Regions from separate parts of the Micromonospora sp. NPDC049201 genome, predicted to be linked through region 4. Evidence: riboswitches for the same ligand, from Rfam matches in the RefSeq annotation. Region 4 holds a riboswitch; each other region holds the start of a gene.
The links. A riboswitch is a leader RNA that binds a small molecule or an ion and turns the genes downstream of it on or off. The one in region 4 is predicted to bind cyclic di-AMP.
Positions count from the first base shown of each region.

Region 1: it holds a riboswitch for cyclic di-AMP, as region 4 does, so the genes downstream of both, ACZ6O5_RS16510 (C39 family peptidase) here and ACZ6O5_RS20730 (coiled-coil domain-containing protein) in region 4, are expected to answer to the same signal.
Region 2: it holds a riboswitch for cyclic di-AMP, as region 4 does, so the genes downstream of both, ACZ6O5_RS18590 (C40 family peptidase) here and ACZ6O5_RS20730 (coiled-coil domain-containing protein) in region 4, are expected to answer to the same signal.
Region 3: it holds a riboswitch for cyclic di-AMP, as region 4 does, so the genes downstream of both, ACZ6O5_RS10785 (coiled-coil domain-containing protein) here and ACZ6O5_RS20730 (coiled-coil domain-containing protein) in region 4, are expected to answer to the same signal.

Region 1 is NZ_JBVJHM010000007.1:90,406-94,593, reverse strand. Features, by position in the region: partial or broken gene ACZ6O5_RS16515 (hypothetical protein) at 103-655, shown strand; gene ACZ6O5_RS16510 (C39 family peptidase) at 711-1,571, opposite strand; cyclic di-AMP (ydaO/yuaA leader) riboswitch at 1,772-1,911, opposite strand; gene ACZ6O5_RS16505 (hypothetical protein) at 2,225-2,989, opposite strand; gene ACZ6O5_RS16500 (hypothetical protein) at 3,140-3,541, opposite strand; gene ACZ6O5_RS16495 (acyltransferase family protein) at 3,656-4,188, opposite strand, start outside.
Region 2 is NZ_JBVJHM010000008.1:83,215-87,402, reverse strand. Features, by position in the region: gene ACZ6O5_RS18600 (pyridoxamine 5'-phosphate oxidase family protein) at 4-585, opposite strand; gene dcd (dCTP deaminase) at 664-1,242, shown strand; gene ACZ6O5_RS18590 (C40 family peptidase) at 1,313-2,347, opposite strand; cyclic di-AMP (ydaO/yuaA leader) riboswitch at 2,361-2,496, opposite strand; gene ACZ6O5_RS18585 (N-acetylmuramoyl-L-alanine amidase) at 2,727-4,188, shown strand, end outside.
Region 3 is NZ_JBVJHM010000004.1:187,572-191,759, forward strand. Features, by position in the region: gene ACZ6O5_RS10775 (helix-turn-helix transcriptional regulator) at 28-372, opposite strand; gene ACZ6O5_RS10780 (carbonic anhydrase) at 543-1,196, shown strand; gene ACZ6O5_RS10785 (coiled-coil domain-containing protein) at 1,254-2,279, opposite strand; cyclic di-AMP (ydaO/yuaA leader) riboswitch at 2,284-2,414, opposite strand; gene ACZ6O5_RS10790 (YibE/F family protein) at 2,569-3,876, opposite strand; gene ACZ6O5_RS10795 (metal-sensitive transcriptional regulator) at 4,143-4,188, opposite strand, start outside.
Region 4 is NZ_JBVJHM010000009.1:122,686-126,873, reverse strand. Features, by position in the region: gene ACZ6O5_RS20740 (SRPBCC family protein) at 38-550, shown strand; gene ACZ6O5_RS20735 (hypothetical protein) at 444-1,004, opposite strand; gene ACZ6O5_RS20730 (coiled-coil domain-containing protein) at 1,084-2,163, opposite strand; cyclic di-AMP (ydaO/yuaA leader) riboswitch at 2,169-2,298, opposite strand; gene ACZ6O5_RS20725 (cation diffusion facilitator family transporter) at 2,441-3,355, opposite strand; gene ACZ6O5_RS20720 (HelD family protein) at 3,433-4,188, opposite strand, start outside.

The DNA.
Region 1 (4,188 bases), on a different contig from region 4:
CCGCCGCGTCGAGGCCCCCGCCCCGCGAGCAGCCAAGACTTTCTTGTGCGCCTGACGGTGCCCGCACCCCCGGTGCGTTGACCCCCGAATGGAGCCCTCGCCATGAACACGATGCTGCGTAAGAGTGTGCTGGGTATTGCTGGTCTGGCTTTCACCGGTGGTGTTTGCCGGTCCGATCGCCGGTCACGTCGAGTCCGCGCACGCCGCCACCGCCAGCAAGCCGATCGCGGTCGCGAGTGTGCAGGGTGAGCAGTCCACGATCAGCCTCAACGACGAGCAGACGGCCAACGTCAAGGCGATCATCGCGGCGACGAAGAAGGCCGGGCTGCCGGAGCGGGCGGCGGTGGTCTCGATCGCGACGGCGTTGCAGGAGTCGAAGCTGGAGAACCTGGGCCACCTCGGCGACCGTAACGACCACGACTCGCTGGGTCTGTTCCAGCAGCGTCCGTCCTCGGGTTGGGGCACGCCGGAGCAGATCACCGACCCCGAGTACTCGACACTTGCGTTCCTGAAGGGGCTGAAGCAGGTCGACGGCTGGCAGGACATGCCGGTGACCAAGGCCGCCCAGACGGTGCAGGTGTCGGCCTACCCGGACGCGTACGCCCAGTGGGAGAAGCAGGCCACCGACCTGGTCAACAAGCACTGGAACAGCTAAGACGCCACGAAGGCCGGCACCCCGGACAGGGGTGCCGGCCTTCGACGCGTACTGCTCAGGCGGAGTAGCCGCGCGTGGCCATCCAGTTCGCCAGGTCGATGGTGCTGATCCAGTACGCCGGCAGCGACGGGTCGGCCGAGTCGGCGATCCGTACGGTCCGGCCGTCGTTCTGGTAGCCGACCACGGCGATGTAGTGGCCGCCCGGGAACGAGTGCCAGCCGCCGTTGGTGTCGGTGGTGTCCCCGACGACGTTCGAGACCACCGCCCGGCCGTTGCGGACCGCGTTGACCACGTCGGCCTGGAGCCGGTCGATCTGCGCCTTGGTGGCCGTGCCGGGGATCATACGGGTCCGGTACGGGTCGCCCTTGACCTGCTGATTGAGCACCCGGGTGGTGTCCTCGGCCGAGTTGGTGCCCATCTCGGTGGTACCGAGCGCGACGGCGAGCGTGTCCTGGCTGCGCTCGATGCCGGTGGCACTGAGCGCGTTCCGCACCGCGGCCGGGCCGCAGTAGTAGTAGGTGGTCTGCGCCTGGTAGTCGTAGTCGAGCACCTTGCTCGACGGCGGCTTCGGCGTGGCCTTGCGGGTGGTGTCCGGGTCGGCGACCTTCGCCGACGGCGAGGCCGTGAGCGAGGCGCTGGGCGAGCGGCGCGGCGACGCGCTCGGCGAGGCGCTGGGCGACGCGCTCGGCGACGGGACGGCGATGCGCGCCTCGCTGCGGCTGGCGGTGTCGCCGAGGCGGGAGCCGAGTTCCGCCACCGCGGCGGTGTTCTCCTGCCGGGTCGGCGCGTCGTCGGTGGCGGTCAGCGCGGCGCCGGTGCCGCCGGCCAGCACGAGGGCCGCCGCCGAACCGGCGATGATCTGGTACGGACGCTCGGTCGCGAGGCGACGCAGGTGGCGCTTCAGGTGGTACTTCACGGGTTTCCTCCACGGGGTGGGCGGCACGCGCCGACCCCGCGCGTGGAGGAACTCACACGCGCTGGCGGGCGGGACGGCCGCGGGAAGTCGCCCGGATGCCGGGCGGGACGGGGTCGGAAGCGCGTCGCGTCAGGCGAGCGCCGGCACCCCGGGGCCGTGGAGGCGGGGAGACGTTCGGGGGGTGGTGGGCACGGGAATGGAACTCCTTCCGTGGCCGCCGACCGGGTTAGCTGACGGATTCGGGCGGGAAGTACGCCCTACCGCGGCCGTGGGCTCGCGGATTCACCCCGGTGTTGCGTTGGGTCCCCGGTTCGTATGCACGATTAGGCGGGTCGGCGCGGCGTCGCCATCTGCGATCGGGAACCGCACCGGACGCGCCGACACTACCGGTGGGTACACGCCCTGCCAAGCGCTCCCACCTGCGTAAACGTCTTCGACGACTACGGATTCGGAACAGCCGGTCACCGACCTCCCTCAATGGGACAAGCGGCCACGTCGGCGCCGCACGGCAGGAAGCGGACATCCGGCCGACGAAGAATCGGGCAGCGGGCGCAGCAGGGGCCATCGAGCCGGACGGCCGCCGGCGGACGGCACCGGTGACCGGCCTCACCGGTTTCGGGTAACGATTCGGTCGACGTGCTCCCCTGGGCCGCTCAGCCGACGCGGGCCGGACGCCACCGGGCCCCCCGCACCGCCGACGGGACCGGGACGCGGCTCGCCGTCGAGACGCGGGACGTGGGCACCGGCCACAGCGCCGTGGTGGCCGCGTACGCCTCGGCGGCGAGCGTCCGGGCCGCCTCGGCGGCCAGTTCGGCGTCCCGCCACGCCAGGCGTTCCCGCTCGGCGGCCGTCTCCCAGCCGGCCCGCCGCCCGTCGCGGACGGTCCGGGCCAGCACGATCTCCTGCTCGGCCGGGTGCCGCCGCGGGTCCCACCCGTTGCGGTGGGCGAGCACGTCGGCGAGCTGGCGGGCGGTCAGCTCCCCCCGCCAGTGCGCCGTCATGGCGGCGTGGTGCAGCCAGCGTTCGCGCGCCGCGTACTCGGCGGGGGTGCGGGGGGTGTGCGGGGCGGGCAGCGCGCCGGCGCCGGCCAGGCGGCGGGCGGCGGCGTCCGCCTCGTCGTAGGCCGTCCAGGCCCGGTCGGCCTCGCTCTGGGCGGCCAGCCACTGCTCGCGACGGCGACGGGCGGTCTGCGCGGCCCCGGCGGCGGCCACCGCCACCTCGTCGGCGTACCGGGCCAGGTCGGCGCGGTGGAGCGCCTCCGCGTCGACCGGTTCGGGTGCCGGCTCCCCCGCGCCGTCCCGTTCCGGTCGCGCGACCAGCACGGCGAGCAGGACGAGGGCGAGCACGGTCAGCGCCGACCAGATGGCGGCGGCCTCGGGGACGGCGGTGAGGAAATTGAGGAGAACGGTCTGCGACATGGTCGGCACCTCACGGGAGACAGTGGCGGGTAACCCCGCACGGCCGGTCGGGGGCGGGGCGCGGCCGGAGTTCGGGCGCCGCCGGGCCGCCGAGGGGGCGTTGCGGGGTGAGGTTCGGTGGGCGCGGTCACGGGCCGGGCCCGGGGCGGGTCAGCGGGCGGGCGGGGCCCGCGGGCCGGCCGGAGCCGGCGGCTGGCCGACCGGGAACGGGTGCCGCCCGGTCGGAGGCGGGACATCGCCCACCGGCTGCGGCTCGGGAACGCCGACGCGGCTCCGCTGCCGATCGAAGGCGAGGACGCCCTGCCGCTCGGCGACGGCGACGCCCTGCCGCTCGGCGACGATGACGCCCTGCCGCTCGGCGGCGGTGTCGACCTGCCGCTCGGCGACACTGCCGTTCGGCCGTTCGGCGTCGACGTCGGCCCGCAATCCGGCGACCGGGCCGGCCGCCGCGGGTGCGATCGGGGACACGCCGGTCGGCAGCGTGGCGGCGCCCAGCGAACAGGCGACGACCACGGCCAGGCTGGCCAGCATCCGTGCGACCCAGCGCGCCACCCACCACACGGGACAGGTGAGCGCAATCGGAGCCACGGGAACAAAATACCGCCGATCCGGGCACAGCGCATCGTCGCCCGGCGTGTCGCGACGCCGTTGACCAGGGTGGACCGCTCAGTCCGGCCGGCGCCGCCCGGCGTACTCGATCGACGGGTCCGGCTCCCCGGCGGACGCCGCGCCGGTGTCGTCGACGGCCGCGCGCGGTGCGGGCACGCCCGGTGCCGGCGCGGCGGCGGCCGGACCGCCGCGGGCCCGGCGCGACGGGCCGAGGCGGCGCATCATCGGCTCCTCCACCCAGCGGTGCAGCACGGCGGCGAGCGCCAGGGTGAGCAGCAGGAAGCCGAGCACCGCGAGCGGGCCCCGCCACCCGGGCAGCCCGGTCCCCCAGTCACCGGTGAGCCGCAGCACGGTCACCATGACCAACACGTGGACCAGGTAGAACGCGAACGAGACCTCACCGAGCCAGCGCATCGGCCGGGACCGCCACGGGGTCCGCCGACCCCGCACGTCGGCGTCCGCCGCCGCGGTGATGACCAGCAGGTACGCGACGGCGAGCAACGCCGCCCAGAACTCGGCCCGGATCCACAGCGCGGCGACCGCCCAGGTGGCGACGAAGGCCAGGCCGGCGGTGGTCAGCCCGGGGCCAC
Region 2 (4,188 bases), on a different contig from region 4:
CGGTCAGGCGGCCGGCCGGCGGGTGTCGAAGCCGTGCCGACCACGGCGGCCGTCCGGGACGAGCGCGTCACGCCGGGCCGCGACCAGGGGTGGCGACACCGGAGTGGCGGACGCGGGTGCGACCTCCCCCGGGTCGAGCCAGAGCCGCATCTCCGGGCGGCCGGCACCGATCTGGGTGACCGGGTCCCGGCGGGTCAGCATCGCCACGTCGACGGAGAACTCGAACAGGCGCCAGTCACCCTGCGGCGCCGCCCGGCCGATCCGGGTCAGCCGGTCCACCGTCGCCGGATCGGTCACCGGCCGGGCCCGACCGGCCAGGTAGGCCTCGTCGTCGCTCTCCTCCGGCGGGAAGGAGTGCAGCGCGTAACGGCCGTCGCGTTCGAGGTCGCGGCGCTTCGGCGAGTCGATGACGAAGCACCAGAGGCCGTCGTCGGTGATCAGCGGTGAGACCGGGTGCACCCGTGGGCCACCGTCGGCGCGGACCGTGGCGAGATAGCCGAAGCCCGGCCCGTACTGCTGCATCAGAAGGCGGATCTCGGCCGCGAGTCGGGGTTCGTCGGCGGCGAATTCGGACCAGGAAGCCATGCCGACAGTCTATCGAACACGTGTACGAAGAAGTAGTCCGACACGCTGTTCACCACCGTCTGTCGCTAGAGTGTTCCGATGCTGCTCTCCGACCGCGACCTGGTCTCCGAGATCAAGGCGGGCACGCTCGCGCTGGAGCCCTTCGAGCCCACGCTGGTGCAGCCATCCAGCATCGACGTACGCCTGGACCGGCTGTTCCGGGTCTTCAACAACCATCTCTACACGCACATCGACCCGTCGGTGCAGCAGGACGACCTGACGTCGATGGTGGAGGTCCCCGAGGGGGAGCCGTTCGTGCTGCACCCGGGCGAGTTCGTGCTCGCCTCCACGCTCGAGGTGATCTCGCTGGGCGAGGAGTTGGCCGGCCGACTGGAGGGCAAGTCGTCGCTGGGGCGGCTCGGTCTGCTCACCCACTCCACGGCCGGCTTCATCGACCCGGGCTTCTCCGGCCACGTCACGCTGGAGCTGTCCAACGTGGCGAATCTGCCGATCACGCTCTGGCCGGGCATGAAGATCGGCCAGCTCTGCATCTTCCGGCTCTCGTCGCCGGCCGAGCACCCGTACGGCTCGGCCGTCTACGGCTCGCGCTACCAGGGTCAGCGCGGCCCGACGCCGAGCCGGTCCTGGCAGAGCTGGCGCACCTGGCCGACCCGCTGACGCCGAGTTTGGTTGTTAGGAGGGGCCCCTGTTATGCGGAATGCGTTAACAGGGGGCCCCTCCTTACACCTCAGCCGGGGCGGCCGTAGCTGTTGATGTCGCCGTCGTCGACGCGCTTCATGGTGATGGGCTTGCCGGACTGGGAGGCGTGCACGACCCAGCCGTCCCCGACGTACATGCCCACGTGGTGCAGGTCGCCGTAGTAGAAGACCAGGTCACCGGCGCGCAGCTCGGCGCGGCTGACCCGCCTCGTCACGTCGTGCTGCTGGCGGGCGTTGTGCGGCAGCGAGACCCCGGCCTTCGCCCAGGCGGCCATGGTCAGGCCCGAGCAGTCGAAGTGGTCCGGGCCGGCCGCGCCCCACACGTAGATCTTGCCGATCTGGGCGCAGGCGAACTTGACCGCCACCCCGGCCGCGCCGCCCGGGTATCCGGCGGGACAGGGAGCCGGGCGCAGCGGGCCGCCGCCACCGTTGCCGTACACCTTGAGCCGTAGCTTCTGGAGCTTGGCGATCTCGGCGTCGATCTGCTTCTTCTTCGCCGCGAGCTGCGCCTCGGTGCGACTCAGGTCGGCGACCATCGCGTCCAGCGGCTTCTTCTTCGCCGCCAGCTCGTCGCGCAGCGCGGCGATGTCGCGGACCTGCTCCTGCTGGTGGTGCGCGAAGCGGTCGAGCATTTCCAGGCCGGCGACCAGCTCACTCGGCGAACGGCTGCCCAGCAGCGCGTTGACGGTGGAGAGGTTGTCGCCCTTGTACGCGTCGGCGGCGAGCCCGCCGACCTGGCCGAGCGCGGCGTCCACCCGGGCCTGGAGCGGGGCGATCTGCTTGCCGAGCGCGTCGGCCTGCTTGCGGCGCACCGCGAGCTGCCCGCGGACGGCGTTGACCTGTTCGATGACGGGTTCGAGCTTGTTCCAGTCGCGGTCGATCTGGGCCTCGATCTCGGCGACCGAGGGTTCCGCGTGCGCCGCCGTCGCGCCACCGGTCAGGACGACCGCGGCGCCGACCAGGGCGGCAAGTGTGGTGGTGAAGCGGGACCAGCGGAAACGCGGCACGACGGCGGACCGGTCGACCGACCGGCTCGACGTCGGCCGCGGGGCATGGTGGGCCACCGGGCGTCCGTACTCCTTCTGCCTGACCGCCTACCGGGTTAGCTGACGGGTTCGGGCGGGAAGGGAAGCGCCCTACCGCAGTGGCTGCGGATTCACCCCAGGAACCTGGGTCCCCGGTTCGCCCGTGGGCGACTCGGCGGTGTCGGGCCGTCACCGACCGGGTTGGACGGTGAAGATGCGGCCGACGATTGACCAGAGTAAAGATTCCCGTTACCAATCCGCAACCCGAACGACCGTGACACTCCGTACCTGATACGGCGGGCGAACGCGAATGGAGATTTTCTTCGCATCGGATTGCCTCCTGGAAAGGTATTGACCCCACGGGGGGCTGGCGTGAGGGTGGGAACGCAGTGACCCCCATCCCTGTCCAGGAGGTTCGATGCACCTCTCAGCCCCGCCGTCGAGCAGACGGATCCTGCTCGCCGCCGCCGTGGCGACGGCCACCGCGCTGGCCACCACCGGCCCGGTGAGCGCCGCGCCGCAGGCGGCCCAGCCCACCGGCGACCGCCAGCAGCAGTACGCTGCCGCGGCGGCCGAGTACGGCGTACCGCAGAACGTGCTGCTCGGTGTCTCCTACCTGGAGTCGAGGTGGGACACCCACCCGGGCCAGCCCAGCACCAGCGGCGGCTACGGCCCGATGCACCTGACCGACGCCGCGCACATCCTGGCCACGCCGGGCAGCGCGCACGTCGACGAGGACGAGGACCCGCGCGGCGACGACAGCCGCCCGCTTCGGCTTGACCCGGCCACCGCCGCCGCGCCGACCCGGGAGACGCCGCTGCCGACCGCCTCGCTCCAGACGCTCGACGCCGCCGCCACGCTCACCGGGCTGGACGCGCAGACCCTGCGCACCGACCCGGCGGCGAACATCCGCGGTGGCGCGGCGCTGCTGGCGTCGTACCAGAAGGCACTGGGTGGGCCGGTCGGCGCCGGCAGCGACGTCGCGGCCTGGTACGGCGCGGTGGCCCGCTACTCCGGCGCGGACACGTCCGACGCGGCGGCGGCCTTCGCCGACGAGGTCTACGACCAGCTCGGCCAGGGCGCGGCCCGGACCACCGATGACGGGCAACGGGTCACGCTGGCCGCCACCGCCGCGCAGCCGGACCGGGCCGGACTGGCCCGGCTCGGGCTGCGCCACGCCGCGCGGCCGGACGGGCTGGAGTGCCCGGTGCGGCTGGCCTGCGAGTGGATTCCCGCCCCCTACGAGCAGCTCAGCGCCGACCCGGGCGACTACGGCAACCACGACCTGGGCGACCGGCCGAAGCAGCAGAAGATCGAATACATCGTCATCCACGACACCGAGGGCTACTTCGCCCCCAGCGTCGACCTGGTGAAACGTGCCGACTACCTGGGCTGGCACTACACGCTGCGGTCGGTGGACGGCTACGTCGCGCAGCACATCAAGGCCAAGGACGTCGGCTGGCACGCCGGCAACTGGTACGTCAACGCCAAGTCCATCGGCCTGGAGCACGAGGGCTTCGCCGGGCAGGGCACCTGGTACACCGAGGCGATGTACCGCAGCTCGGCCAAGCTGGTCCGCTACCTGGCGCAGAAGTTCGGCATCCCGATGGACCGGCAGCACATCATCGGCCACGACAACGTGCCCGGCATCACCGCCGCGAACGTGCGGGGCATGCACTGGGACCCGGGCCCCTACTGGGACTGGTCGCACTACTTCGACCTGATGAAGGCGCCGTTCCGGACCACCGGCACGTCGCGTACCGGGCTGGTCACCATCGACCCGGACTTCGCCACCAACCGGCCCGCGTTCGTCGGCTGCAACCAGCAGCCGCCGGGCGTCCCGACGCCCACCCCGCCGGCCGAGACCTGCCCGTCGCGCG
Region 3 (4,188 bases), on a different contig from region 4:
CGGGCACGGCCGGCCGCCCGGTCGTGGTCAACGCTCGGGGGTGGCGTCGGTGGCCGCCGGTTCGGCGGCGAAGAGGTCGAGCAACGCCCCGACCTGCTGGTCGGCCTCGGCGGGGTGCCGGAAGCGGCCGTTCGGGTTGATCGTGTACTCGTTGCGCCTACCCACCCGGGTGCGGTGCAGGTAGCCGCCGGCCTCCAGGTCGGCGACGATCGCCTGGGCCGCCCGCTCGGTGACGCCCACCTCGTCCGCCACGTCCCGCAGCCGCGCCGTGGGGTTGCGCGCGATGGCCAGCAGCACGTGCCCGTGGTTGGTGAGGAAGGTCCAGTGCCGGCGGCTCCCGTCCTCGCCTGGTGTGGTCGCCATGGTGGTCATCGTATGGCGTGGCGGGCGACTGCCCGGACCCGGAGCAGGTCGAGTCATAACGCATGAAACGCGTATCACGAAATCTTGACGTGCCATCGGTCTCGTGTGACGGTGGGTCGCGAGGCCGACACCGCCGACCGCCGGCCTGGTCGTTCCGCCCGAGGACGAGGTGAGCAGCGATGATCCCGAGCACTCCCGACGAGGCACTCGCCGAACTGCGGGCCGGTAACCACCGGTTCGTCACCGGCGTGCCGCAGCATCCGAACCAGGACGCCGGGCACCGGGCCGCGGTCGCCGAGGGCCAGCACCCGTTCGCGGTGATCGTCGGCTGCTCCGACTCCCGGCTCGCCGCCGAGATCATCTTCGACCGCGGTCTCGGCGACCTCTTCGTGGTGCGTACCGCCGGGCACACCGCCGGCCCCGAGGTGCTCGGCAGCGTCGAGTACGCGGTGACCGTGCTCGGCACGCCGCTCGTGGTGGTGCTCGGCCACGACTCGTGCGGCGCGGTCCAGGCGGCCCGCGAGGCGGTCCGCACCGGCTCCGCGCCGGCCGGGCACCTGGGCGCGGTGGTGGACGCCGTCTCGCCCAGCCTGCTCCGGGCCGCCCGGCAGGAGGTCACGGACCTCGACGGCATCATCGACATCCACATCGCGCAGACCGTGGAGACGCTGCTGGCCCGCTCGACGGTGCTCGCCGAGCGGGTGGCCGCCGGAGCGTGCGCGGTGGCCGGCATGTCGTACCGGCTCAGTGGCGGCGAGGTGCGGACGGTGGCGCAGTCCTCGGCCCCGGTGCCCGCGCCGGCCGCACCGGTGGACCCGGCGCTCGCCGGCTGACCACCCCCCGGACACACGGAAGGGGCCGCCCGGAGGCGGCCCCTTCTCGCGTACGCGTCAGAGCAGTGACATGTGCACGTGGTCGGTGTGGTTCGAGGGGCCGCTGTAGGAACTCCAGCCGGTCGCCGGGAACCAGATCTGCCGGTTCCAGATCACGTAGTAGATGCCCAACCGGTCGGCGTTACGGATGAGGAAGGCGGCCACCTCGTTGCCGTACCGGCGGGTGTCGTTGTTGTGCCACGGCGAGAAGCCGCTGTTCTGCAACGACCAGTCGCACGCCTTGCCCTTGGGGTGCTCCCACGGCCCGCCGGGGCGGTAGCAGCCCACGAAGCGGTTGAAGCCGGCGCGCTTGACCTCCTTGTACGCGTGCAGCGTGCGCGGCGTGACGCAGCCGGAGGTGGTCGGGTCGTTCTCGCTGCACGACTCGGACTTCCACCCGCCGTCGGCGGTGCGGCCGGGGCCGATCTTGGCAACCGGCGAGGTGGCCGAGACCAGGCCGCCGGTGAAGTCCAGCCCGCCGACCAGCTTCAGCGCCTTCTGCGCCTCGACCTTCTCGCGGGCCATCGCGTTCGTCTGCTTCTCCTGCTCGCGCACCTCGGCGTCGAGCGCGATCTTGGCCTGCTCGGCGCGCGTCTTCACCGCGTTGATGGCGGCGAGCCGCTGCCCGTTGAACAGGTTGAGTTCGTCCAGGGCGCTGGCCCGGCGGACGAACGAGTCGGGCGAGTCGCTCTCCAGCAGCATCGCCATCGCACCGACCCGACCGGTGCGGTAGGACTGCGCGGCGATCTCGGTGACCTGCGGGCTGAGCGCGTCGAGCTCGTTCTGCGCCGCCTTCACCTCGAGCGCGAGCTTGAGCTGCCGCTTGCGCGACGTGTCCAGCTTGGACTTGGCCTGGAGATAGGCCCGGTTGGCGGCGGTGACGGCCTCGCTGATCAGCGGTGGGTCGTCGTCCTCCGAGTGCCCCGAGGGGTTGGGGGCGGCGGTGTGCGGGGCTGCCGACGCCGGGGTTGGCCCGACCAGCACGGCGAGCGCGGCGAGCACGGCCACCACGGGTGTCAAGCAGCGGCGCAGGGGTGCCGTCACAGTGTTCCCTTCCGTCGGCCGCCGACCGGGTTAGCTGACGGGTTCGGGACGGAAGCGGCCCCTACCGCTGACGCGGATTCACCCCATGTACCTGGTTCCCCGGCTCGCCCGGAGGCGATTGGGCGGCGGCACCGCAGGCGCGGGTGCGCGCCTTCGGCGGTGACCGGCAGCGAGGTTACCCGAGATGTCGACCGGGGATCTACGCCCGGAAGCCGACCAATCGCGAGAATTCGACATTGCCCAGCGTGACCAGCATCGCGTTTCTCGCCCGCCGTCACGCTGCGGAGTGTCACCATGCGACATCCGTACTTCCCCGGCGGCCGGGCCACCGTTCGGCCGGCGTTCCGCCGAGCGCCTCCAGCGCCTCGCCGCGGGCCGCCGGGGGCCGGTCCGGCGGTGGTGACGACGCCCCGGCCGCCGGCCCGCGCCGTCCGGCGGTGGCCACGACCGCGGCCAGCGCGGTGGTGAGCGGTACGGCGGCGATCAGACCGAGCGTCGCCACCGCGCTGCGGACGATCTCCTGGGCCAGGAACTCGCTGGTGAGGATCTCGCTCACCGGCCGGGAGTCGGCCACCAGCAGGAGCAGCAGCGGCAGCGAGGCGCCCGCGTACGCCAGCACGATGGTGTTGACAGTGGACGCGATGTGCGCCCGGCCCACCCGGGTGGCCGCCCGGTAGAGCTGCCGCCGGGACAGGTCGGGGTTGGCGTGCGCCAGCTCGGTGACGGTGGCCGCCTGGGTGACCGTGACGTCGTCCAACACGCCCAGCGAGCCGATGATGATGCCGGCCAGCAGCAGCCCGTGCAGGTCCACGCCGCCCTGGAACATGGAGAGCGTGGTGGCGTCCTCGCTGCCGAAGCCGGTCAGGTGGGTGGCGGCGGTGGCGAGCGTGCCCAGCACGCCGGTGACCACCAGGCTGCCGAGCGTGCCGAGCACCGCCACCGACGTCTGCGCGCTGATCCCGTGGGTCAGGTAGAGCACCACGAACATGATCAGCGCGGCGCCGACGATCGCCACCGGCAGCGGGGACCGGCCGGCGCCGATTCCGGGCAGCACGAAGCCGAGCAGGATGGCGAAGCTCGCCACCAGGCCACCCAACGCGGCCAGCCCGCGCCAGCGCCCGAACGCCACGATCGCGGCGGCGAAGAGCGCCACCAGCCAGATCAACGGCGTGGCGCGCTGGTGCTCGGCGATGTTGTACGCCTTCACCGACGGGTCGGCCGGGTCGGTCAGCTCGACCAGGATCACCTCGTCGCCGACCTCGACGCGCGGCGCCCCGGGCCCGGCCGGGATCGGCGTCTCGACCTGCCGGCCGGCGTCCGGGCCCTGCTCCGCGGCGACCGTCACGGTGCCGCACCGGCCGCCGCCACCCTCGGGGGCCTCCGGGGTCGGTGGGCAGGGCTCGGTCACCACCCGGGTCACCGTGCCGTGGTGGCGTGGCACGTTCTCGGCTTCGGCCGGCTCCGGGCCGCCGCCCCGGGGCCAGAGCACCAGCGCCGCGAGCACGGTGAGCACGAAGAGCGGCACCACGGTCGCGAGCAGGAGCCGGCGTACGCCCGGCGGCGCGGCGGGGGCGGGACGGGTGTGGTCGGCGCCCACGGCGGCTCTCCCTACGGGTCGCGGCGCACCGGTTCACCGGCCCGGTCGTCCACCCGGCCGGCGCGGACGCGTCCTGCCACGCCCGGGCTCGCCGCCCGGGTCATGGTAGCCACCCCACCTGCGCGATCTTGCAGTTGCGGCCCCGGCAAACGGCGCGAACAGGGCGCTTCGAGGGCCGCAACTGCAAGATCGGCGGGGCGGGGGCGGGGAGGGGCGGGGCGGGGGCGGGGAGGGGCGGGGTGGGGCGGGGTGGGGTGGGGAGGGGGTCAGCCGCGTTTCATGAGGCGGCCTACGGCGGCCATCATCTCGGTT
Region 4 (4,188 bases):
CGTCCGGCCCCTCGCCGGCCGGGGGACCTTCGACCCGTTGCCAGGCCGGCCCCGGTACGGGACGATCGTCCGGACCCACGACGGCGAGGGGGACCGGTTGCAGAGCAGCGACAGCTTCAGCTACACCGTGCAGGCCCGGTGCAGCCGGGCGGACGCGGTGGCCCTGCTCGGCGACCTGAGCCGGCAGGGCGAGCTGCATCCGCTGATCGTGCGGGTCCGGCAGTTGCCGCCCCGGCCGGGCGCGCTGGCCAGCTTCGCGATCACCGACCGGCTGGAGCTCGGTCCCCTGCACTTCCCGGTCACCTACCAGGCGGACGTGCTGGTCGCCACCGAGGACGAGGTGGTCACCGTCGCCCGGCAGCAGCCGGCGACGACGGTGCGTAACCACACCCGGCTGCGCGACGAGCCCGACGGCGTGGTGCGGATCGACGTGGAGATCACGCTCACCGCGCCGGCGCCGCTGTTCGGTTACGCGTTCCGCCAGGCACGGGCCGCTCACCTGGGCCTCGCCGCCCGCCTCGGCGCGACGCTGGAGGGCCGGCCCGCCTGATCCGCCCCCACGGCTTCCAGACGGACAGCACGGTGGCGATCAGCAGCAGCGTGGTGGAGACGGCCGGCGGCACCACCAGGTCGACCCGCAGGTGCGCGTCGGCTGCCCCGGCGAGCGCGCCGAGGTGCCGGATCCGGGGGGTCAGCAGGAGCAGCACCAGGCCGAGCATGACGGTGGTGAGCGCGAACTTCACCAGCACCCATCGCCAGCGCAGCAGGCCCCACGGAGTGAGCAGGGCACTGGCGGTCCCGATCAGCCAGACCGCCACGCTCAGCGGTGCGAACAGCCAGGTGACCAGCAGCGCCGCCGCCGGGTAGACCACGTCGGGGTCGGCGCCCCGCAGCCCGGCGACGCCGAGCGCGAGCAGCGTCAGGTCGGTGCCGAGCCAGCCCAGCGAGGTGGCCAGGTGCGCGGTGAGCAGCGCCTTGCGGCCGGCGGGGGAGAGTCGTCTCATGTCCCGATCGTCGCCCCGTCGCGCGGCCCACGTCGTGGGCCGCGCGACGACACCCGGTGTACGTCGTGGGGCGTAGTGCTCAGTAGACCGACAGGTGCACGTGGTTGGTGTGGTCGCTGGACGGGTCGCCGTTGCCCCCGCTGTACGACTTCCAGCCGCTGCTGGGCAGCCAGATCTGCTTGAACCAGATCACGTAGAGCACGGCGAGCGGGTCGGCGTTGCGCACGAAGTACGCGGCCAGGTTGTTGCCGTACGTCCGGTCGCCGCCGCTGGCCACGCCGCCGAAGCCGCTCTTCTGGGCCGCGAAGTCGCAGGCCCGACCCTTCGGGTGCTCGCCGGAGCCGCTGGGCCGGTGGCAGGAGACGTACCGGGTGAAGCCGGCGGCCTGGGCCTGTTGCAGCGCGTGCAGCGTACGCGGGGTGATGCAGCCGCTGGCCGGCGTCGGGTCGTTGACGCTGCACGACTCGGCCGGCCAGGAGCCGTCGGAGTTGCGCTTGGCCGGCTTCGCGTTCGCGGTGGAGGTGCCCCGGATCCCGCCGCTGCCGCCGCCGCTGCTGGCGGACGGCCGGTTGTTGGCCTCCTCCAGCGCCTGCTCGGCCTGCTCCTTGCGCTTGGCCATCACCGTGACCTGCTTGCGTTGCTCGCGGACCTCGCCGTCGAGCGCGGTACGGGTGCGGATCGCCTCGTCGCGGGTGGTGATCAGCTCGCGCAGCGTCCGGTCCTCGTGCGCGGCGACCGTCTCCAGGGCGGCGGCCCGGTCCATGAAGCCTTCCGGGCTGGTGCTGCCGAGCAGCGCCGCGGCGGTGCCCATCCGGCCGGTGCGGTACGCCACCTCGGCGATCTCACCGACCTTGGCGTTGCGCTCGGTCAGTTCCGCGTCGATCGTCACGAGTCGTTCGTTGAGCTGCTTCTGCCGGGTCACCGACCGGTTCAGCGCGGCCCTGGCCTCCAGCCAGCCCTTGCTGGCGGCGTCGAGCTTGGCGCGCAGCGCCGGCGTGCCGCCCTCGTCGTCGTCCCCGGGCGCGGCGGCGAGCCGGCCGGTCGGGGGTGCCGCCGAGGCGGGGGAGACCGGTGCCGTCACGAGGCCGAGGGTCAGCATCGCGACGAGCAGGGCCGCCATCCGGGCGGCCGTTCGTCGTACAGGTGCCACTGGGGGCATTCACGTGTCCTTCCGTCAACCGCCGACCGGGTTAGCTGACGGGTTCGGGACGGAAGATCCCTACCGCTGACGCGGATGCACCCCACGTACGTGGTTCCCCGGCTCGCCCCGCGGGCGATTAGGCGACGGCCGCTCCGTCGGCGCCGGATGACGCCTGCGGGTCGGCCGCGACCGAGCCTACCGGCGTTGCCCGGAGCCGGCTCCGCCACCCGGAGCCGAATACCGGGCAAAACCGGCATAAGTCAACAATAGCCACTCGAATTTAAGTCTGTCCTAACTACCAGCCGGTTGGGCCGCAGGCGCCGGCGGACGCTCCGGGTTCGATCTGCAACGTGGCGTGATCGATCGAGAAGTCCTCGTGCAGCGCGGCCCGGGCGGCGGCCAGCACGGTGGCGACCTCCGCGCCCGGATCGGTGGTCAGGTGTGCCGAGGCCACGTCCATGCCGGAGGTGAGCGTCCAGACGTGCAGGTCGTGCACCTCCGCCACGCCGGGCACGGCGGTCAGCCGGTCGTGCACGGCGGTCACTTGGAGGTGTTCCGGCGCGGCCTGCACCAGGATGCGCACCGCGGCCCGGCCGAGCCGCCAGGTGCGCGGCAGGATGAACAGGCCGATCGCCACCGCGACCAGCGGGTCGGCCCACCACCAGTCGGTGACCGCGATGACCAGCGCGGCGCCGATCACCCCGAGCGAGCCGAGCAGGTCGCCCAGCACCTCCAGGTACGCGCCGCGCAGGTTGATGCTCTCCTGGGCGCCGGAGCGCAGCAGCGCGAACGCGGCGATGTTGGCGAGCAGGCCGAGCACGGCCACCACCAGCATCGGTCCGGCGAGCACCTCCGGCGGCTCACCGAACCGGCGTACCGCCTCGATCAGGACGTAGACCGCGACGGCGCCGAGCAGCACCGCGTTGGCCAGCGCGGCGAGCACCTCCAGCCGGTAGAGCCCGAACGTGCGTTGCGGGTCGGTCCGGGCGCGTCGGGTGGCGGTGATCGCCGCGAGCGCCATGCCGATGCCGAGCACGTCGGTGAACATGTGGCCGGCGTCGGAGAGCAGCGCGAGCGAGCCGGTCGTGACAGCGGCCACCGCCTCGACCACCATCAGCACGGCGAGCAGCGCGAACGCCGCCCAGAGCCGACCGGAGTGCCGGTGCGCCGCGTTGGCCACCGCAGCGCTGTGGTCATGACCTGCGCCCACGCACCCACCCTCCCGCCCCGAATCCCGGACGGGCCCAATCTATGCTCACATCGCTATGTGTGCAAGTGACTGTGGCGTCAGCCCACCGGATCGAGCGTGGTCAGGCGCTGGGTGGCCCGGGACAGCGCGACGTAGAGCGTGCGGACACCCGAACCCGGGTCGGCCCGGATCTCGCTCGGCGCGACCAACACCACTCCGTCGTACTCCATGCCCTTGGCCTGGAGGCTGGTGACCACCTGGAGCCGGCCCGCGTCGAGGTCGCCCAGCCAACCGGCCACCTCGTCCCGGCGCGGCACCGGCGTGATCACGCCGACCGTGCCCTCCACCTCGGCCAGCAGCGCCCGGACCGCCTCGACCGTGGCCGCCGGCAGCTCGGCCGCGGCCACCGTCCGCTCCACTGGCGGCACGCCTGTGGAACGCACCGCGACGGGCAGCGCCAGATCCGGATACCGCCGACGGATCTCCGCCGCCGCCACGGCGAAGATCTCCGCCGAGTTGCGGTAGTTGGTGGTCAGCTCGAAGCGACGCCGGGGCCGCCGCCCCAGCGCCTGGTCACGGGCCCGGTCCAGCTCCTGCGGATCGCCGGTCCAGGCGGTCTGCGCCGGATCGCCGACCACCGTCCAGGACGCCAGCCGGCCGCGCCGCCCGACCATCCGCCACTGCATCGGCGAGACGTCCTGCGACTCGTCCACCACCACGTGGGCGAAGTCGCGGTAGTCCACCGGGCGCTCCCGGGCGGCGGCCCGGGCCGCGCGCTGCCGATCGGCGTACGTGCTCAGCTCGCGCACGCCGCCGGCCAACTGGTACGGGTCCCGCTTCGGCTTCGCCCGCCG